Regions from separate parts of the Kocuria sp. KD4 genome, predicted to be linked through region 2. Evidence: predicted binding sites of a transcription regulator. Region 2 holds the regulator's gene; each other region holds the start of a gene.
The links. The regulator HrcA, encoded in region 2, represses chaperone genes, less so after heat shock. The targets are predictions, from matches to a motif close to TTNGCACTCGNNNNNNNCGAGTGCNAA.
Positions count from the first base shown of each region.

Region 1: the regulator HrcA is predicted to act here: its motif matches at 3,120-3,146, upstream of groES (co-chaperone GroES).
Region 3: the regulator HrcA is predicted to act here: its motif matches at 3,774-3,800, upstream of groL (chaperonin GroEL).

Region 1 covers NZ_CP050449.1:787,579-793,923, forward strand. The annotation lists gene HBK84_RS03635 (siderophore ABC transporter substrate-binding protein) at 1-105, shown strand, start outside; gene HBK84_RS03640 (ABC transporter permease) at 185-1,162, shown strand; gene HBK84_RS03645 (iron chelate uptake ABC transporter family permease subunit) at 1,155-2,192, shown strand; gene HBK84_RS03650 (ABC transporter ATP-binding protein) at 2,189-2,944, shown strand; gene groES (co-chaperone GroES) at 3,278-3,574, shown strand; gene groL (chaperonin GroEL) at 3,682-5,265, shown strand; gene HBK84_RS03665 (acyltransferase) at 5,440-6,345, shown strand, end outside.
Region 2 covers NZ_CP050449.1:1,518,582-1,524,926, forward strand. The annotation lists gene HBK84_RS06855 (GerMN domain-containing protein) at 1-882, shown strand, start outside; gene HBK84_RS06860 (16S rRNA (uracil(1498)-N(3))-methyltransferase) at 905-1,666, opposite strand; gene dnaJ (molecular chaperone DnaJ) at 1,663-2,805, opposite strand; gene hrcA (heat-inducible transcriptional repressor HrcA) at 2,860-3,882, opposite strand; gene HBK84_RS06875 (DUF3097 family protein) at 4,046-4,924, shown strand; gene HBK84_RS06880 (DUF4870 domain-containing protein) at 5,138-5,569, shown strand; gene hemW (radical SAM family heme chaperone HemW) at 5,575-6,345, opposite strand, start outside.
Region 3 covers NZ_CP050449.1:2,172,657-2,179,001, reverse strand. The annotation lists gene HBK84_RS09795 (threonine/serine exporter ThrE family protein) at 1-1,368, shown strand, start outside; gene HBK84_RS09790 (siderophore-interacting protein) at 1,373-2,224, opposite strand; gene HBK84_RS09785 (uracil-DNA glycosylase) at 2,244-2,927, opposite strand; gene HBK84_RS09780 (DUF3263 domain-containing protein) at 2,987-3,211, shown strand; gene HBK84_RS12900 (hypothetical protein) at 3,363-3,689, shown strand; gene groL (chaperonin GroEL) at 3,946-5,580, shown strand; gene HBK84_RS09765 (RNase H family protein) at 5,820-6,345, shown strand, end outside.

The DNA of each region.
Region 1 (6,345 bases), 730 kb from region 2:
AACGTGGTCTACCTGCCCGCGGACACCTACACGAACGAGGGGATCCAGACCTACACCGAGATCCTCGACGACATTGCGGAGAAACTGGGAGGCCGGAGCAACTGATCCCTCCCACCCCGCACGACCACCGACGCCCCGCGGGAGCCTCCCGCGGGGCTTCGGCATGATCCAGGAAGCACACGTGATGGTCTCCACTGCACAACGTCCGACCCGCACGGGGGTGGCCCGGGACTGGAAGTTCTGGCTCGCCCTGCTGGTGGTCCTGGGACTGCTCTGGCTGTCCCTGGTCACGGGGGTCGCGGACCTTTCGGACGCCCAGGGTGAGCAGTTCCTGGGTCTGACCCGGATTCCCCGCACGGTGGCACTGGTCCTGGCCGGTGCCGCGATGGCCATGTCCGGGCTGGTCATGCAGTTGCTCACCCAGAACCGGTTCGTGGAACCCACGACCACGGGCACCACCGAGTGGGCCGGGCTGGGGTTGTTGCTCATGATGATCCTGGCCCCGGACGCCGGGTTGAGCGCGCGGATGATCGGCGCGATCGTGGCCGCGTTCGTGGGGACCATGGTGTTCTTCGCGTTCCTGCGCCGGGTTACGCTGCGTTCCTCCCTGATCGTGCCGATCGTGGGGATCATGCTCGGGGCCGTGGTGGGGTCGATCTCCACCTACCTGGCGCTCGTCACGGACCGGTTGCAGAACCTGGGCGTGTGGTTCGCCGGCAGTTTCACGTCCGTGCTGCGCGGCCAGTACGAGACCCTCTGGGTCGTGGCACTCGTGGCGGTGCTCGTGGTCATCACCGCGGACCGGCTCACCGTGGCGGGACTCGGCGAGGACATCGCGACCAACGTGGGATTGAACTACAACCGGATCATCCTGATCGGCACCGGACTCGTGGCCGCGGCCACCGGCGTGGTCACGGTGGTCGTGGGCAACCTGCCGTTCCTGGGGTTGATCGTGCCCAACGTGGTGTCCCTGTTCCGGGGCGACGACCTGCGCTCCAACCTGCCCTGGGTGTGCCTGCTCGGGATCGGCCTGGTCACGGTGTGCGACCTGATCGGGCGCACGATCATCGCGCCGTTCGAGGTCCCCGTGTCCCTGATCCTGGGCATCGTGGGCGCTGCGGTGTTCATCGCCCTGTTGCTGCGAAGCCGGCGCCATGTCTGAGGTGACCGCGCTGCGCCACGACCGGGCGCGCACTGGATCGGGGGCCTTCGTCTCCCCGGCCCACCGCCGCCGCTACTGGATCACCGCGCTGTCCCTGCTCGCGGCGGGACTCGTGTTCTGCGCGGGCATCCTCACGTGGGACAACCCCCTGCCGTTCGGCACCCCGGGGTTCTGGCGGATCGCCGAGTCCCGGGCCACGAGCGTGGTGGTGATCCTGATCGTGGCGGTGAGCCAAGCCATGGCCACGGTCGCGTTCCAGACCGCTGCGAACAACCGGATCATCACGCCGTCGATCATGGGTTTCGAGTCCCTGTACGTGCTCATCCAGACCTCGGCGGTGTACTTCCTGGGTGCGGTGGGGGTCAGTGCGGTGCAGGGGCTGCCGCAGTACGCCCTGCAGGTGAGCCTCATGATCGTGTTCGCGCTGGGGCTCTACGGTTGGTTGCTCTCGGGCAAGTACGCCAACGTGCAGGTGATGCTGCTGATCGGCATCGTCCTGGGCGGCGGGCTCGGCGCGGTGTCCACCTTCATGCAGCGCTTGCTCTCACCGAGCGAGTTCGACGTGCTCAGCGCCCGCTTATTCGGCTCGGTGGCCAACGCGGATCCCGGGTACTTCCCGCTGGCCGTGCCGCTGTGCGTGGTGGCCACGGTGGCCCTGTACGCGCACTCCCGCACGCTCAACGTCATGGCCATGGGGCGGGACGTGGCCACGAACCTGGGCATGGACCACCGCCGGGGGCTGCTGCTCACCCTGTTCTGGGTGTCCATCCTGATGGCGGTCTCCACGTCCCTGATCGGGCCCATGACGTTCCTGGGGTTCCTCGTGGCGATCCTGGCGTACCAGCTCGCGGACACCCACGACCACCGCTATGTGTTCCCCATGGCCGCGCTGATCGGTTTCGCGGTGCTGTCCGGGGCCTATTTCGTCCTGAAGAACGTCTTCTACGCGGAGGGCGCTGTGTCCATCATCATCGAGCTGGTGGGTGGCAGTGTCTTCCTCTTCGTGATCCTGAGGAGGGGCAGACTGTGATCCAGTTGACCGGACTGGTCAAGGAGTACGGCACGGACATGGCGATCGGGCCGGTGGATCTGCAGATCCCCGCCGGTGGCGTGACCGCGCTCGTGGGGCCCAACGGCGCGGGGAAGTCCACGCTGTTGACCATGATGGGTCACCTGTTGGGTCCCGAGGCCGGCACCGTGGAGATCGGCGGTCACGACGTGAGCAGGACGCCGCCGCGCGAACTCGCCAAGGTGGTCTCCACGCTGCGCCAGGAGAACCACTTCACCGCGCGGCTCACCGTGCGCCAGCTCGTGGCGCTGGGTCGCTTCCCCTACACGCGTGGGCGGATCACCCGGGACGACGAGCGGATCATCTCCGAGTCGATAGACTTCTTCGACCTGGGACCCCTGCAGAACCGCTACCTGGACCAGCTCTCGGGCGGTCAGCGCCAGCGCGCCTACGTGGCCATGGTGCTGTGCCAGGACACCGAGTACCTCCTGCTGGACGAGCCCCTGAACAACCTGGACATGCGCCACTCTGTGCACATGATGCATCACTTGCGCCGCGTCGCGGACGAGCTCGGACGCACCGTGCTGATCGTGCTGCACGACATCAACTTCGCGAGCCACTACTCGGACTGGATCTGCGCCGTGAAGGACGGTCGCGTGGTGGAGTTCGGCCCACCCGAGCAGATCATGACGGACGAGACCCTCACGCGCGTGTTCGACACCCCGGTCACGTGCCACGACGGTCCCCACGGACGGCTCGCGGTCTACTACTGACGCGGCACGCAGGGCTCTCCGGCCACTCCTGACGCGGCTCGGACGGCTCGCCGGCCACTACTGACGCGGCCGCGGGGAGGCTGGGGACAGCGGCGTCGTACCCGCGGATTGCGCCCAGAGGCGAGCGTGGCGGGCGCGCCTTGACCGCGTGCGGCCCGTCTCCCTACAGTGATGATTAGCACTCTCATGGTGAGGGTGCTAAAGGCCAGGCGCTCAATCGGCACCGCGACGACGGTTGGCACGCCAACTGGCCTGTGGCGGACGCGGTCATGGGACCCCATGACACGGCGCGTTCGCACACCGTCTCACACGCCTAGAAGAAAGGGAGAGATCGTGTCGGTCTCCATCAAGCCTCTCGAGGATCGCATCGTGGTTCAGCCGCTGGCCGCTGAACAGACCACCGCTTCCGGTCTGGTCATCCCGGACACCGCCAAGGAGAAGCCGCAGGAAGGCACCGTCCTGGCCGTGGGCCCGGGCCGCGTGGACGACAAGGGCAACCGCATCCCCGTGGACGTCAAGGAGGGTGACGTGGTCATCTTCTCCAAGTACGGCGGGACCGAGGTCAAGTACAACGGCGAGGAGTACCTGGTGCTCCCCGCGCGCGACGTGCTGGCCGTCATCGAGAAGTAATCCCCGCAACGACTTTTGTGCGCGGTGCCCGGACGTTCGCCCGAGAACGGGCCACGCGGGCACCGCGCCGTCATTTCCACACCCTTCTCGTTTCGTAAGGAGCACACATGCCCAAGCAGTTGGTGTTCAACGACGCCGCTCGCAAAGCGCTCGAATCCGGTGTCAACCGACTGGCCGACACCGTCAAGGTCACGCTGGGCCCCCGCGGGCGCAACGTGGTCCTGGACAAGAAGTGGGGCGCACCCACCATCACCAACGACGGCGTGACCATCGCCCGTGAGGTGGAGCTCGAGGATCCGTACGAGAACCTCGGCGCCCAGCTGGCCAAGGAAGTGGCCACCAAGACCAACGACGTCGCCGGTGACGGCACCACCACGGCGACCGTCCTCGCGCAGGCCATCGTCAAGGAGGGTCTGCGCAACGTGGCCGCCGGAGCGGCCCCGGGCGACATCAAGCGCGGCGTGGAAGCGGCCGTGGCCACCGTGGCCCAGCGTCTGCTCGACAACGCCCGCCCCGTGGAGGGCAAGGACGTGGCCCACGTGGCCGCGATCTCCGCGCAGTCCATGGAGATCGGCGAACTGATCGCCCGCGCCTTCGAGACCGTGGGCACGGACGGTGTGATCACCATCGAGGACGGTTCCTCCACCGAGGTGGAGCTGGACGTCACCGAGGGCATGCAGTTCGACAAGGGCTACCTGTCCCCGTCCTTCGTCACGGACCCGGAGCGCCAGGAAGCCGTCCTGGACGACACCTTCGTGCTGCTGTTCCAGGGCAAGATCTCCTCGGTCCAGGACCTCATGCCCGTGCTCGAGAAGGTGCTGCAGGCCAAGAAGCCGCTGACCATCATCGCCGAGGACGTCGAGGGCGAGGCCCTGTCCACCCTGGTGGTCAACAAGCTGCGCGGCACGCTCGACGTCGTGGCCCTGAAGGCCCCCGGTTTCGGTGACCGCCGCAAGGCGATCATGCAGGACCTGGCCGTGCTCACGGATGCGACCGTGATCACCCCCGAGCTCGGCATCTCGCTCGAGGGCGTGGACGTGTCCCAGCTGGGCAACGCCCGCCGGATCACCGTGACCAAGAACCAGACCACGCTCGTGGACGGTGCGGGCTCCTCGGAGGCCGTGGCCGAGCGTGTGGCGGAGATCAAGGCGGAGATCGCCCGCACGGACTCCGAGTGGGACCGTGAGAAACTCCAGGAGCGCCTCGCGCGCCTGGCCGGTGGCATCTCGGTGATCAAGGTCGGTGCCGCGACCGAGGTCGAGCAGAAGGAACGCAAGCACCGCATCGAGGACGCCGTGTCCTCGACCCGCGCGGCCCTCGAGGAGGGCATCGTGGCCGGCGGCGGTTCCGCGCTGGTCCACGCCTCCAAGGCGCTCGACGGCACGGACCTCGGTCTGACCGGGGACGCGGCTACGGCCGTGACCATCGTGCGGCGCGCCCTGACCCAGCCCCTGCGCTGGATCGCGGAGAACGCGGGCCAGGACGGCAACGTCGTCGCGGCGCGTGTGGCGGACCTCGAGCCCGGCAACGGCTACAACGCCCTGACGGACGAGTACGAGGACCTGCTCGCCGCGGGCATCATCGACCCCGTCAAGGTCACCCGTTCCGCTCTGCAGAACGCGGCGTCCATCGCGGCGCTCGTGCTCACCACGGAGACGCTCGTGGCCGAGCACAAGGGCGAGGACGCCTGACGCGTCCCACCCCGCCCACCTCGGTGGGTGGCCGGGAATCGGCGGTCCACTCCTCCCGGGAGTGGGCCGCCTTTTCTCACGTCGTGTCGCGTAAAGACCCGCACCGCGAACGGTTCGCATCCTGCCGCGGCGCCCCCTTGGCTGAATCAATGCGGCGCCCCCTTGGCTGAATCAATGCCGTCCGCCCCGAAGCGCTCCTCGCACGATCCCGGGTCGAGCGCTGCCGGTTCCGTGACCGGCGCCGCGGTCGCCTCCGCGGACGACGGCGCCCACCCCCGTATCGGACCGGCGACACCGCAGGACGCGCGCCCCGCCGATGCCGCCGCCCGGGTGGCCCGGTACTGGCTGCACACGTTCAAACGCTTGTTACCCCTGGCTACGCTCACAATCTTGCTGACCCTCGCCGCGCTGTGGGCGTTCTTCCCGACCATGCAGATCGCCCAGTTCCGTTCGCAGGGTGTGGCATCCGTGATGTACGTGGAGAACTGGGCGCTCGCTGCCGAACAAGTGGATTACTACGCGGCGGACCACTCGACCGAGTCCCCGTTCCAGCACTTCTGGTCCCTGTCGGTGCAGGGGCAGGTCTTCCTCGTGTGGCCGCTGATCTTCGCCCTCGCGTGGTGGTGGCGACGCCGCACCGCCCGCAGCTGCGTACCCGTCCTCGCGGGCTGCTTCGGTCTCGTCTTCGCCACGCCCCTGGCATTCTCCGTGGTCACGACGGTGTCCCGACAGGGGTTCGCGTACTTCGATACCTGTGCTCGACTGTGGGAGTTCGCGCTGGGTTCCCTGCTGGCCCTGGCTGTCCCGTACCTGCGCGTGGGTCGGGGCCTGGGACTGCTGCTGGGTTGGGTCGGGTTCGTGAGCATGGTCCTGGTGGGCATCCTCGTGGACGTGCAGGGCGCGTTCCCGGGTTGGATCGCGTTGTGGTCGTTGCTGTCGGCGGCGGCGATCATCGTGGCCGGACAGTCCGGTTCCAGCATCGGTTTCGACCGGTTCCTCTCGTGGGGCCCCATAGTACGACTCGGGGATGCGGCGTACGCGCTCTACCTGGTCCACTGGCCGCTGCTGATTACCTACCTG
Region 2 (6,345 bases):
ACGGGGGCGCTCGCCGTGTCGCTCGCCGCGGTCGTGGCCTCGTGCGGGACCGCCGCCGACCGACCGGACCACAACTCCGAAGCCGCCCCCGGGATCGCCTCCGCACCCATGAACACGGACACGGCGATGGAAGGCGTGGCCACCGAACAGGCCCCCGTGTACTGGGTGGGCACCGGGGACCAATCGCGCTACCTGTTCCGCGAGTTCCGCACCCCGACCTCCCAGGACACGACCGACCCCGTGGCCCAGGCGGCACTCATGGTCACCTCGGCCACCCCCGCGGACCCGGACTACCGGTCCCTGTGGTCCGCCGTGGATACCGTGGGCACCTCCGTGTCGCCGGACGGAACCATCACCGTGGACCTGCCCGCCGCCGCGTTCGCCTCCCAACTCTCCTCGCAGGACGCGCGGGTCGCACTGCAGCAAATGGTGTACACGGTCTCCGCGGCGGCTGTGACCGCCGGGCTGTTGGACTCGTCCACGGCCAAGGAGGTGCGGGTCCTCGTGAACGGGCAGAGCGGGTACAAGGCCTTCGGAGCCGTGGAACTTAATGCCCCGCTCACGCGTGACTCTGCACTGGCCGCGCCCGTGTGGCTCGTCGACCCCCAGACCGGGGCGGAACCCAAGAGCCCCGTGACGGTCTTCGCCCGCGTGCTGCCCTCGGTGCGTGACGCCCGCTGGGAGGTGCTCGAGGACGACCGCGTCGTGCACAGTGGGAACATCGCACCCGCTTCCCCCGGCTCGGATCCGACCACGGGCACGGAACTACGCACGAGCGTCACGCTCGACCCCGGGACGTACACCGTGCGCGTGAGCGGCACGGACGATTCCGACACCACCGTGTCCGACGATCACACGATCACGGTGCGCGCCGGGGACTGAGCCCTCCCCGTTGGGTCCCGGGTCAGTCCCAGAGCCCGAGCACCGCGTGCAGCGCGGCCAGTGCCGCGGGTCCCGCGGTGGACGATCGCATGACAGTGGTCCCCAGGCGCATCGGCTGAGCACCGGCGGCGCACAACGCCTCGAGTTCTCCGTCACCGATCCCTCCCTCCGGGCCCACGATCACCGCGATCCGGGACCGATCACCCCACCGGGTCACGTCCGGGGTGGACCAACGTGTGCTCACCGATTCATGCAGCACGAGCCACAGCGTCTCGGGTTCTGCAGCGATCAGCCGGGCCAGACCCGCGGTATCCACCCAGTCACCGCGTTCGGGCCAGCGGGCGCGCCGGGACTGCTTGGCCGCCGCGGCCAGGGTGGAGTCCCACTTGGCCATGAGTTTGGCCGCGCGGTCCGCGTGGACGCGCACGATGCTGCGCTCCGCCTGCCACGGGATCACCCGGGAGACCCCGAGTTCCGTGGCGGCCTCCGCGGCCTGCAGGTCCCGGTCCCCCTTGGCGAGTGCCTGCACCAGCGTGAACTCCGGCTGCTGCGCGGCGTCGTGGTGGATCTCGTGGACGGTCACGCTCATCCGGTCCTTGGCCCCGGAGTCGAACGTGCACACCGCACGGGTGCCGTGCCCGTCCACGAGGTCCAGGGCCTCCCCCGCGCGCAGGCGCCGCACGGTCACCGCGTGCTTGGCCTCGGGACCTGCGACGTCCAGGACCTCCCCCGGGCGCGCCCGGGAGAGGTCCCCGGCGGGGACGTGGAAGACGGGGTTGGTCACAGGTCGTTGAACCGGTCCCGCAACCGGGAGAAGAACCCACCGGAGTGGTTGGTGTTCACGGTCGTGCCGTCCGCCGCTTCCTCACCGCGCAGCTCGGCGAGTCGCTCGAGCAGTTCGCGCTGTTCGGAGGAGAGGTCCTTGGGGGTCTCCACCTCGAAGTGCACTTTGAGGTCCCCGCGGCCCTTGCCCCGCAGGTGGGTGACACCCAGGTCGTCGAGCGTGACGGTCGCACCGGACTGGGTGCCGGGATCGACGTCCACCGTGCGAGCGCCGTCGAACGTCTCGAGGCTCACGGTGGTGCCGAGCGCGGCGGCGGTCATGGGGATACGCAGGCGGGCGTGGAGATCGTCGCCCTCGCGGAGGAAGGTGGGGTCCGGATCCACCTTGAGTTCCACGAAGAGGTCGCCGTTGGGTCCGCCGGCGGTGCCGGCCTCACCCTGGCCGCCCAGGCGGATGCGGTTGCCGGACTGGATGCCGGCGGGGATCTTCACGGTCAGGGGGCGGCGGTCGCGCACGCGGCCCTCGCCGTAGCACTCGTGGCACGGGCTCTCGATCACGGTGCCGAAGCCGTTGCACTGGGAGCACGGGGCCTGGGTGGTGACCATGCCCAGGATGGACTGGCGCTGGTACTGCATGTGCCCGGAGCCGCGGCACATGGTGCACGTCACGGGGCTCGTGCCGGGCTGGCAGCACGTGCCCTGGCACGTGGGGCACACGACGGCGGTGTCCACCGTGATGTCCTTCTCCATGCCGAACACGGCGTCCTTGAGGGAGATCCGCACGTTGATCAGGGCGTCCTGGCCCTGGCGGGTGCGGGACTGGGGGCCGCGCTGGCCACCGGCTCCCGCGCCCTGGAAGAATGTCTCGAAGATGTCGGAGAAGCCGAAGCCCGTACCGGGGAAGCCCCCGCCGAAGCCGGTGTCCGTGCCGTTCTCGTTGCCCGTGGCGTCGTAGACGCGGCGCTTGTCCGGGTCGGAGAGGACGTCATTGGCGTGGGAGACGCGCTTGAACTCCTCGGCGGCCTCGGGTGAGGGGTTCACGTCCGGGTGAAGTTTGCGGGCCTTCTTGCGGTAGGCGCGCTTGATCTCTTCGGCGCTGGCGTCCCGGCTCACGCCGAGGGTTTCGTAGTGATCGCTCACGATGTCGTCGTTTCTTCTTTCGTCGGTTCTACGGTCGAGCGGGGCGGGCGGCGCTCACGTGCGCTCAGCCCCCAGGTTCTTGGACAGGTAGCGGGCCACCGCGCGCACGGAGGCCATGGTCGTGGGATAGTCCATGCGTGTGGGCCCCACGACTCCCACCTTGGACGCGGCGTGCGGACCGTAACCCGTGGCCACCACGGACGCCTCCGCCAGGGGGTCGTCGCTGTGGTCGGAGCCGATGCGCACCGCGACCCCGCGTTCGTCCTGCTGCATCTCGGACAACAATCGCAGCATGGCCACTTGTTCCTCAAGCGCCTCGAGCACCGGGGAGATGCTCTGCGGGAAGTCCCCGCTGAAGCGCGCGAGGTTCGCGGTCCCGGCCATCACCAGGCGGTGTTCGTCCGACACCGCTGCGAGCACCGCGAGCGCCCCGGTCACCGCGGTCCCGGCGTCGCGCAGTTCCTCGGGCAGGGCCGGGGGCAGGGTCACGGCGGCGTCGGGGACGTCTTCCACGGGCGTGCCGAGCAGGCGTGCGAGCACGTGGGCGCGCAGCTCCAGCAGCTGGGCCTCGGTCAGGGTGACGGGCAGTTCCACGGTGCGTTGGGCCACGCGTCCGGTGGTGGGGATCAGGATCACGAGTACGCGGGCGTCCCCCACGTCCACGAGTTCCACGTGGCGCACGGTGATCCCGGTGCGCACGGGATACTGGATCACGGCCACCTGGTGGGTGAGCTGGGCGAGCAGGCGCACGGTGCGCTCCATGATGTCGTCCAGGTCCTGGGCGCCGTCCATGAACACCTGGATCGCGCGGCGCTGGGCGGAGGTGAGGGGCTCCAGGGCTGCGATCTGGTTGACGAACTCGCGGTAACCTCGGTCCGTGGGGATCCGCCCCGAGCTCGTGTGCGGGGCCACGATCAGCCCGTCCTCCTCGAGGGCGGCCATGTCGTTGCGCACCGTGGCGGAGGAGACGGGTAAGCGGTGGCGTTCCACGAGCGCCTTGGACCCCACGGGTTCACGCGAATGGACGTAGTCCTCCACGATGGCGCGCAGGATCTGCGCTCGGCGCGGATGCTCCATGTGTCTCACCTCCCGTTGCTGGCAATTCTGGCACTCAAGAGTTCACAGTGCTAATCCTGGCAGTCCAGGGCCCGTGGGTCAGGGGCCGATTTTGATACGCTCGCGGCTGATTCGCCTGCCCGGCGGCGCGCTCGCGCCGGGGCACGACGTGGAGGAGTCGCCCGTGAACGCATCCGGCTGGTCCTGGGGTCCCCAGGACCTAGGCAGTCCCGACGTCGCCCGCACCGGTCCCGTCTCCCGGGACGTCCCCGTGGCCCGGGACATGGTGCTCGAGGACGTGGAGACCGGGTGGGTGGGGGCCGTCGTGGGCGTGGAGATCATCGGCGGGATGCGCGTGGTGGGTCTGGAGGACCGGCACGGGCGCGTGAAGTCCTTCCCCCTGGGCCCGGGCTTCCTCCTGGACGGCGAACCCGTGCGGCTGGGTCCGCCCGAGACCCGCAGCGCCCCGACCAAGCCCCGGATCACGCGGTCGGGGTCGGTCGAGGTCGAGAACCTGCGCGCGTCCGTGGCCAAGGAGTCGCGTGTGTGGGTCGAGGGGTACCACGACGCCGAGCTCGTGGCCAAGGTGTGGGGCCACGACCTCGCAGTCGAGGGCACCGTGGTGGAACCCCTGCACGGGATCGACGACCTCCCCTCAGCCATCGCCGAGTTCCACCCCGGCCCGCAGCGCCGGCTCGGGATCCTCGTGGACCACCTGGTCGCGGGCTCCAAGGAGTCCAGGATCGCCCAGGAGGCGCTCGCCGTCCCGGGTGCCCGGGACAACGTGCTCATCCTCGGACACCCCTACGTGGACATCTGGCAGGCCGTGAAGCCCAGCGCCCTGGGGATCCGGGAGTGGCCCGTGATCCCGCGCGGGGTGGATTGGAAGACCGGGATGGCACGCGCGCTGGGCCTACCGCACCGCACACCCCAGGACGTGGGGCGGGCGTGGCAGGCGATCCTTGCACGAGTGAACACGTACGCAGACCTCGAACCGGCCCTGCTGGGCCGCGTGGAGGAGCTCATCGACTTCCTCACCGCCCCGGACGCCGCCGACTCCTGACCCGGGCTGCGCCTGACCTGCGGTGACCCACGACGTCGACGGCGCTCGCAGCCGGTGTTCTACGGCTTCGGTGACCCGCGTTAGCGGTAACCCCCAGCGTCGGTGACGCCTGGCGTCGTCGTCCGGCGCGAGCCACGCGGGAACGACCGTAGGATAGGAGCACCGGCGTCCTCCGACCCGGATGGCTACCGCCCGTGAAAGGCACACCCGCTCGTGACTGACGCTGCTCCCTCCCCCTCCACTCGCTCCGCCGAGACTCCGTTCGAGTCCGTGGCCCCCGTGGCGCAACCCCTGGACGTGTCCCAGGACCGGCAGTGGGCCACCCTCGCCCACCTGGGTGGCGTGGTGGGCGTACTGCCCAGCTACATGATCCACCGGGTGTTCAAGGACCGCGGTCCCTTCACCGCTCAGGAATCCCGGGAAGCCGCCAACTACACCATGCTGCCCACCCTGGTGATCCTCGCGGGCATCGTGCTCTCACTCATCCCGTTCATCGGATGGCTCTTCTCGGTCATCGCCGCCGTGACCTGGCTGTTCCTGGCCATCACCTCCGTGCGCGCGGGCGTGAAGGTCAACCGCGGCGAACCGCACCAGTACCGGTTCAACACCCACCTCTACGACAAGTTCGCGGCCCGCAACTCCTGACACGGTCACCAGTCGAGCAAGCGGCGCGTCACGGCGTCGGCCATCAGACGCCCCGCGTCCGTGAGGACCGCGGACCCGCGGAGGGCGGCGGCGCCGTCCAGCCAGCCGTCGGCGATCAATCCGGCCACCGCGTGCCGCCCCTCCGGGCGCAGCCCCTCAAGCGGGAGTCCCTCACGGATCCTGATCCCGAGCATCACGTGCTCCACGTACTGCGTCTCGCCATTCAAGGTCTCGCGGCCCACGGCCGGTGAGTCACCCCGGCGCACAGCGGCCGTGTAGGGCAACGGGTGCTTGAGATTCCACCAGCGCACGCCGTCACTGTGTGAGTGCGCCCCCGGGCCGATCCCCCACCAGTCCTGATTGCGCCAGTATGCGAGGTTGTGCACGCTGCGGTTCTGCACCGCGCTGCGCCCGTGGGCCGCGCGGGACCAGTTGGACACCTCGTACCACTCGAACCCGGCCTCGCGCAGCAGCGCGTCCGCGAGCGTGTACTTCTCCGCCTGGTCGTCCGGATCCACGCCCGGCACCTCACCGCGGCGGATCTGGGCGGCCAGCTTGGTGCCGTCCTCGATGATCAGGGAGTACGCGGAGACGTGGTCGGGGTCCATGGCCAGCGCGGCCTCCAACGAGGTGCGCCAGTCGGCCACACTCTCCCCCGGTGTACCGTAGATCAGGTCCACGCTCGCGCCCAGTCCGCGGTCCTTGGCCCAGCCGACGGCGCGCGGGACGTTCGCCGGCGTGTGCGTGCGTTCCAGCACGCGCAACACGTGGGGCAC
Region 3 (6,345 bases), 650 kb from region 2:
GCGCTGGACGTGGAGAACGCGATCATCGCGGTGTGCGCCACGTACGGGGTGGAGAACCTGGACGTGGACATCACCAACCAGTCGGTGACCATCAACTACGTCGCGGAGACCACGGCCACGGGCAAACTCACCGCCGCCGGCGAGGCCCCGCGGCGGGTCACCGAGGACACCGGTTCCTCCGCCCACCCCGCGACCGCCCTGGCGGGCACACCCGGGACCACGGGGGAGCAGCGCGGGAGCTCCGCGCCGCGCACCGGCCAGGACCCGTGGGGCGATTCTTCGACCTCGAGCCACACCGTGATGCGCGTGGTGCGTTCATGGACCGACAACTACTCGGGTCTCGCGGACTCCCATCAGCTCGTGACCCGGATCATCGAGGGCAACACGCCCCTGCGGGACGCCGAACGGGAGCTCGCCCGGATCAACGCCCGGCCCAAGCCCTACCCCAAGTGGGTCGTGTGGCTCGCCACGGTGATCGCGGCGGGGACCATCACGCTGGCGATCGGCGGCAGCCCGGCCGGTGCGCTCGTGGCCGTGGTCTCCTCCGTGGTGGTGCAGTCCGTCACAGCGAAACTGGGGGCGTGGCGGATCCCGGAGTTCTTCTCCCTCGCGGCCAACGCCCTGGTGGTCACGCTCGGTGCCCTGTTGATCTCGGCGGTGGGGGTCGAGGTGTCCCCGCCCAGGGTCATCGCCGGTGGGATCATTATGCTGTTGCCCACCACCCGCATGGTCTCCACGATGCAGGACGCGATCAACGGTTTCCCCGTGACCGCGGCCGGACGACTACTGTCCACCGCCATGGCGTTCCTGGGGATCGTGGCCGGGATCGCCCTGGGGATCACCTTGTCCGCGCACCTGGGGGTCCCACGGATTGACGTTTCCCAGTCCGGGTTCACACCCGCGGCAGCCATGACCAACACGGTGTTCATGCTGATCTCCACCGCTCTGATCGCGATCACCATGCAGGCGAAGCCGCGTCACCTGCTGCCCGCCGTGGCCGCGGCCCTCGTGGGCCTCGGTTTTTACCACGGCATCGGCAGCTTCGATCCCAGCACACGATTGGCCACGGGCGTGGGGGCTGTGGCGAGCGGTTGCGTGGCCGCGCTGCTCGCGGCGAGGGCCAAGATCCCGCAGGCGATCCTCGCGATCCCCGCGATGACCTACCTGCTGCCCGGGTTGAGCCTGTTCCGCGGAATGTACGCGATCACCGTGGAGAACGAGACCACGGGGGACGGCATCACGGGACTCGTCAACGCCATGGTGTCCATCGTGCTCCTCGCGGCGGGCGTGGTGCTCGCCAAGTACCTCATGCGCCCGTTCATCGAGCGGATGCAGTACCTCTCCCAGCGGCGCAACCGCCGCCGCTGACCGGTCAGAGGATCTTGCCCACGGGCAGCTTCTTCTCCGCCTGGAACGTCTCCTCGGCCCGCCCGGCCGCCCAGTACCCGGACAGGGATACCTGCGAACGCTCGAGCCCGCGGACGTCGAGCAGTTCCTTCCGGGCAGCCTTCATGGCCTCGCGCTCGCCGTGCACGAACGCCTGCACCCCCGCGGTGTCCTCGGGCCACGCGGCGTTCGCGAGTCCCGTCACGAGGGCGCGCTCACCGTCCTGCTGAGCGGCGCGGTGCACCCAGCGCACCCGGACGCCCTCGGGGATCGCGAGGTCGGTGAGGTCGAGTTCGTGGGAGGCGTCCTCGACCTCCAGGACGGCTTCTCCGCGCGCCGAGGCGGGCAGCGCCTCGAGGTTCGCGAGCACGGCGGGGACGGCGGCGTCGTCGCCAGCGAAGACGCTCCACGCGGCGGCCGGATCCGGGATCCACTTGCCGCCCGGGCCGAGCGCCACGATCCGGTCGCCGGGGGACGCGGCATCCGCCCACGGCCCCGCGTAGCCTTCGGTGCCGTGCAGGGCGACGTCGATCCACACGGTCTCGGTGTCGGGTTCCGTGTGGCGCAGGGTCATGTGCCGCGTGACGGGCTGGTCCTGGGGTGCGGCGTTTTCGCGCGCGGCCCAGTAGTCGGGGAACGCGCCGGGCGCGGTCGCCGCGAGCGTGGCTGCGGAGAAGAAGACGAGCTTGACGTACTTCTCCGGCGCCTCCATGTCCTGGAACTGCTCGGCGTTCTCGATCCTGCACACCACGCGCACCATGCCCGGGGAGAGCTGAATCCGGTCCGTAACCGTGAGGTTGAGCTGGGGTTTGCGGGGTCGCGCCGGAGTTTGTGCCATGCGTCCAGCGTAGGTGCTGCTACGCGGGCAGTTCCCACGAGACGGGCTGGGCGCCCTGTTGTTGCAGCAGCTCGTTGGCGCGGGAGAACGGGCGGGAACCGAAGAACCCCCGGGACGCGGACAACGGGGACGGGTGCACCGATTCCACGGTGGGCGCCCCACCCAGCCAGTCCTTGGTGCCGCGGGCGTCGCGACCCCACAGGATGCCGACGAGGGGTTGCTCGCGCGCCCCGAGCGCGCGGATCGCGCACTCCGTGACCGCTTCCCAGCCCTTGCCCCGGTGGGACGCGGGGGAGCCCGCGCGCACCGTGAGGACCCTGTTGAGCAGCATGACGCCCTGCTCGGCCCACGAGGACAGGTCCCCGTGCGCGGGCGGCGTGATCCCCAGATCGGAGTGCAGTTCCTTGTAGATGTTCTGCAGGGACCGCGGGATCGGGCGCACGTCCGGGGCCACCGAGAACGAGAGGCCCATCGCGTGGCCCGGGGTGGGGTAGGGGTCCTGGCCCACGATCAACACCTTGACCGCGGACATCGGCTCGCGAAGCGCGCGGAAGATGTGGTCCCCAGCGGGCAGGGTGTGGTGGCCCTCGGCGTGTTCGGCGCGCAGGAACTCGCCCACGGCCCGGATCTGCGGCTCCACGGGTTGCAAGGCACGGGCCCACTCCTCGTTCATGATCTCGTGCAACGGGGGCGGGGTGTTCACGGTGCGACCTCCAGGGCGTGCGGCCTCCGGGTACCGCCCGGAGCGTTAGGGTTGAGCCCATGTCTACCACGGGCGACGGCCTCGACGAGCTCGACCGGGCCATCCTGGACCTGGAGTCCGAGCACTGGAAGTACCGCGGCGCCAAGGAGTCCGCGATCCGCTCCCGCCTGGGGTTGAGCCCCGTGCACTACTATCAGCGGCTCAACGCCCTGATCTCCTCAGAGGCCGCCGCGCGCCACGCCCCCATGCTGATCTCCCGGTTGCGCCGCGCGCGCAATCGCTGAGTGGGTCCCCGGGTGCGCGTGGGATAGTGGGCAGCGCACCGCGGACCCCTGGCCGCCGCGGGTCCGGCAGGCGGGGCGCACGCCGTCCCACGGTCCCGGCATCCGCGGGTCGGCGCCCCCGATCCCGCCGTTCGTTGAGGAGAGCCACAGCATGAGCGAGTACCCCCGTGACGAGTTCGACGACGTCCCCGAGGACGGCGCCCGGCAGGGTGCCCACCGAGGCCATAACCCGAATGCCCGAGCGGGGTCCCGGGGCAAGTTCCTGGCGATCCTCGTGACCGGTGTGCTCGCCCTCGTCCTGGGGGCGGTGGCCTTCGTGAACGCCCCGCGCACGGCCCAGGAAGCGCTCGCCCTCTCCGCCGCAGCCGTTGCGGTGTCCCCGGACGACGACGCCGCGGCCGGTGCCTCCGCGGTGGGTGCCGTGGCGCTCGGGACGGCCGCGAGCGACGTCGTGCCCGGAGCCCCCGCGGCCGCCTGAGCCGCCCGTTCAGCCGGGGACGAAACCTGAGTCCACTGGACGCAGGGCGTTTGCGGTTCCGGCATGACGAGTGCCACTATGGGATTAGCACTCAGTCGCGTGGACTGCTAACCGGGTCCGGTGGTGGTCGCGCGGCGGACGAGTGACATCACGGTGAGGTGGTTGCGGCGCGGTGAGGATCGCGGCGCGGCACCGTCCGTCGCGGGCATCGTGATGACAAGTCTTGTTTGTCAACCGTCCAGGAGGGACGAAACACATGGCAAAGATGATCGCATTCGACGAAGAAGCCCGCCGCGGCCTCGAGCGGGGCCTGAACACCCTCGCGGACGCCGTCAAGGTCACCCTCGGCCCGCGCGGACGCAACGTGGTCCTCGAGAAGTCCTGGGGCGCCCCCACGATCACCAACGACGGCGTGTCCATCGCCAAGGAGATCGAGCTCGAGGAGCCGTACGAGAAGATCGGCGCCGAGCTCGTCAAGGAGGTCGCCAAGAAGACCGACGACGTCGCCGGTGACGGCACCACCACAGCCACGGTGTTGGCCCAGGCCCTCGTGAAGGAGGGCCTGCGCAACGTGGCCGCCGGTGCGGACCCGCTGTCCCTCAAGCGTGGCATCGAGAAGGCCGTGGCCGCCGTGACCGAGCAGCTGCTGTCCTCCGCCAAGGAGATCGAGACCGAGGAGGAGATCGCCGCGACCGCGTCCATCTCCGCCGCGGACCCGGAGATCGGCAAGCTCATCGCCGAGGCCATGGAGAAGGTCGGCAAGGAAGGTGTCATCACCGTCGAGGAGTCCAACACCTTCGGGCTGGACCTCGAGCTGACCGAGGGCATGCGCTTCGACAAGGGCTACCTCTCCGGTTACTTCGTGACCGACGCCGACCGTCAGGAAGCCGTCCTCGAGGACCCCTACATCCTGATCGTCAACTCCAAGATCTCCGCCGTGAAGGACCTGGTCCCCGTACTCGAGAAGATCATGCAGGCCGGCAAGCCGCTGCTGATCATCGCCGAGGACGTGGACGGCGAAGCGCTCGCCATGCTCGTGCTGAACAAGATGCGCGGTGCCGTGAAGTCCGTGGCCGTCAAGGCTCCCGGTTTCGGTGACCGCCGCAAGGCGCAGCTTGCGGACATCGCGATCCTCACCGGCGGCCAGGTCATCACCGAAGAGGTGGGCCTGTCGCTCGAGTCCGCCACGATCGACCTGCTGGGCCAGGCCCGCAAGGTCGTGGTGACCAAGGACGAGACCACCATCGTGGACGGCGCCGGTACGCAGGAGGAGATCGAGGGTCGCGTGGCCCAGATCCGCGCGGAGATCAACAACTCCGACTCCGACTACGACCGCGAGAAGCTGCAAGAGCGCCTGGCCAAGCTGGCCGGCGGAGTGGCCGTCCTCAAGGCGGGTGCCGCCACCGAGGTCGAGCTCAAGGAGCGCAAGCACCGCATCGAGGATGCTGTGCGCAACGCCAAGGCCGCCGTGGAGGAGGGCATCGTCGCCGGTGGTGGCGTGGCCTTGATCCAGGCCGGTGCCAAGGTCTTCGAGTCCCTCGGGCTGTCCGGGGACGAGGCGACCGGTGCCAACATCGTCAAGGTCGCGATCGACGCGCCGCTCAAGCAGATCGCGCTGAACGCCGGTCTCGAGCCGGGCGTGGTTGTGGACAAGGTGCGCGGGCTCGAGACCGGTTGGGGCCTCAACGCCGCCACCGGCGAGTACGAGGACCTCATGGCCGCGGGCATCAACGACCCCGTCAAGGTGACCCGTTCCGCCCTGCAGAACGCGGCGTCCATCGCCGGGCTGTTCCTGACTACCGAAGCCGTGGTCGCGGACAAGCCCGAGCCCGAGGCCGCCGGTGCGGGCGCGGGTGCCGATCCCATGGGTGGCATGGGCGGCATGATGTGATCTCGCTCTTCTGAGTGAGTTCCGCCCGCTACACGGGCGGACATTGCGAGAACCCCGGGGACACGTGCTGTCCCCGGGGTTCTCGCATCTCCGGGAGTGCTCGTGCACCCGGGTGCTCTTCGCGCGCCCAGGTGGTGGCCCCGGGGCGGTCCGCTGAACCGCGGGCCGATGCGGGACCGGGCGATCGCCTGCCAGCGGCGGTGGTTCAACGTGTCGGGAGGTTTTGCGAGGATGAGCGCATGACGATCATCGCTTCCGCGGACGGCTCCGCACTCGGCAACCCCGGACCCGCGGGGTGGGCCTGGTACATCGATCCCACCTCGTGGCGCGCGGGGGGTTGGGCCCACGGGACCAACAACATGGGCGAGCTCACCGCGGTGCTCGATCTGCTCCGCTCCACCCGGCACCGCGCGGACGAACCGCTGCGGGTGCTGTGCGACAGCCAGTACGTGATCAACTCGGTCACCAAGTGGATGCCGGGCTGGAAGAAGAAGGGCTGGAAGAAGCGCGACGGCAAACCCGTGCTCAACGTGGAGATCATGAAGGCGCTGGACCGCGAGCTCTCCGGTCGGGACGTCAGCTTCGAGTGGGTCAAGGGGCACGCGGGTCACGAGCTCAACGAGGCCGCGGACGAGCGCGCCCGCGCCATGGCCACGGCCTACCAGTCCGGCACCGCGCCGGAGGACATGCCCGCGGGGCCGGGCTTCCGGGACGACGCGGGCCGCGGAATCGAGGCGGGAGACGTGGGACCGGATCTTTTCTCCG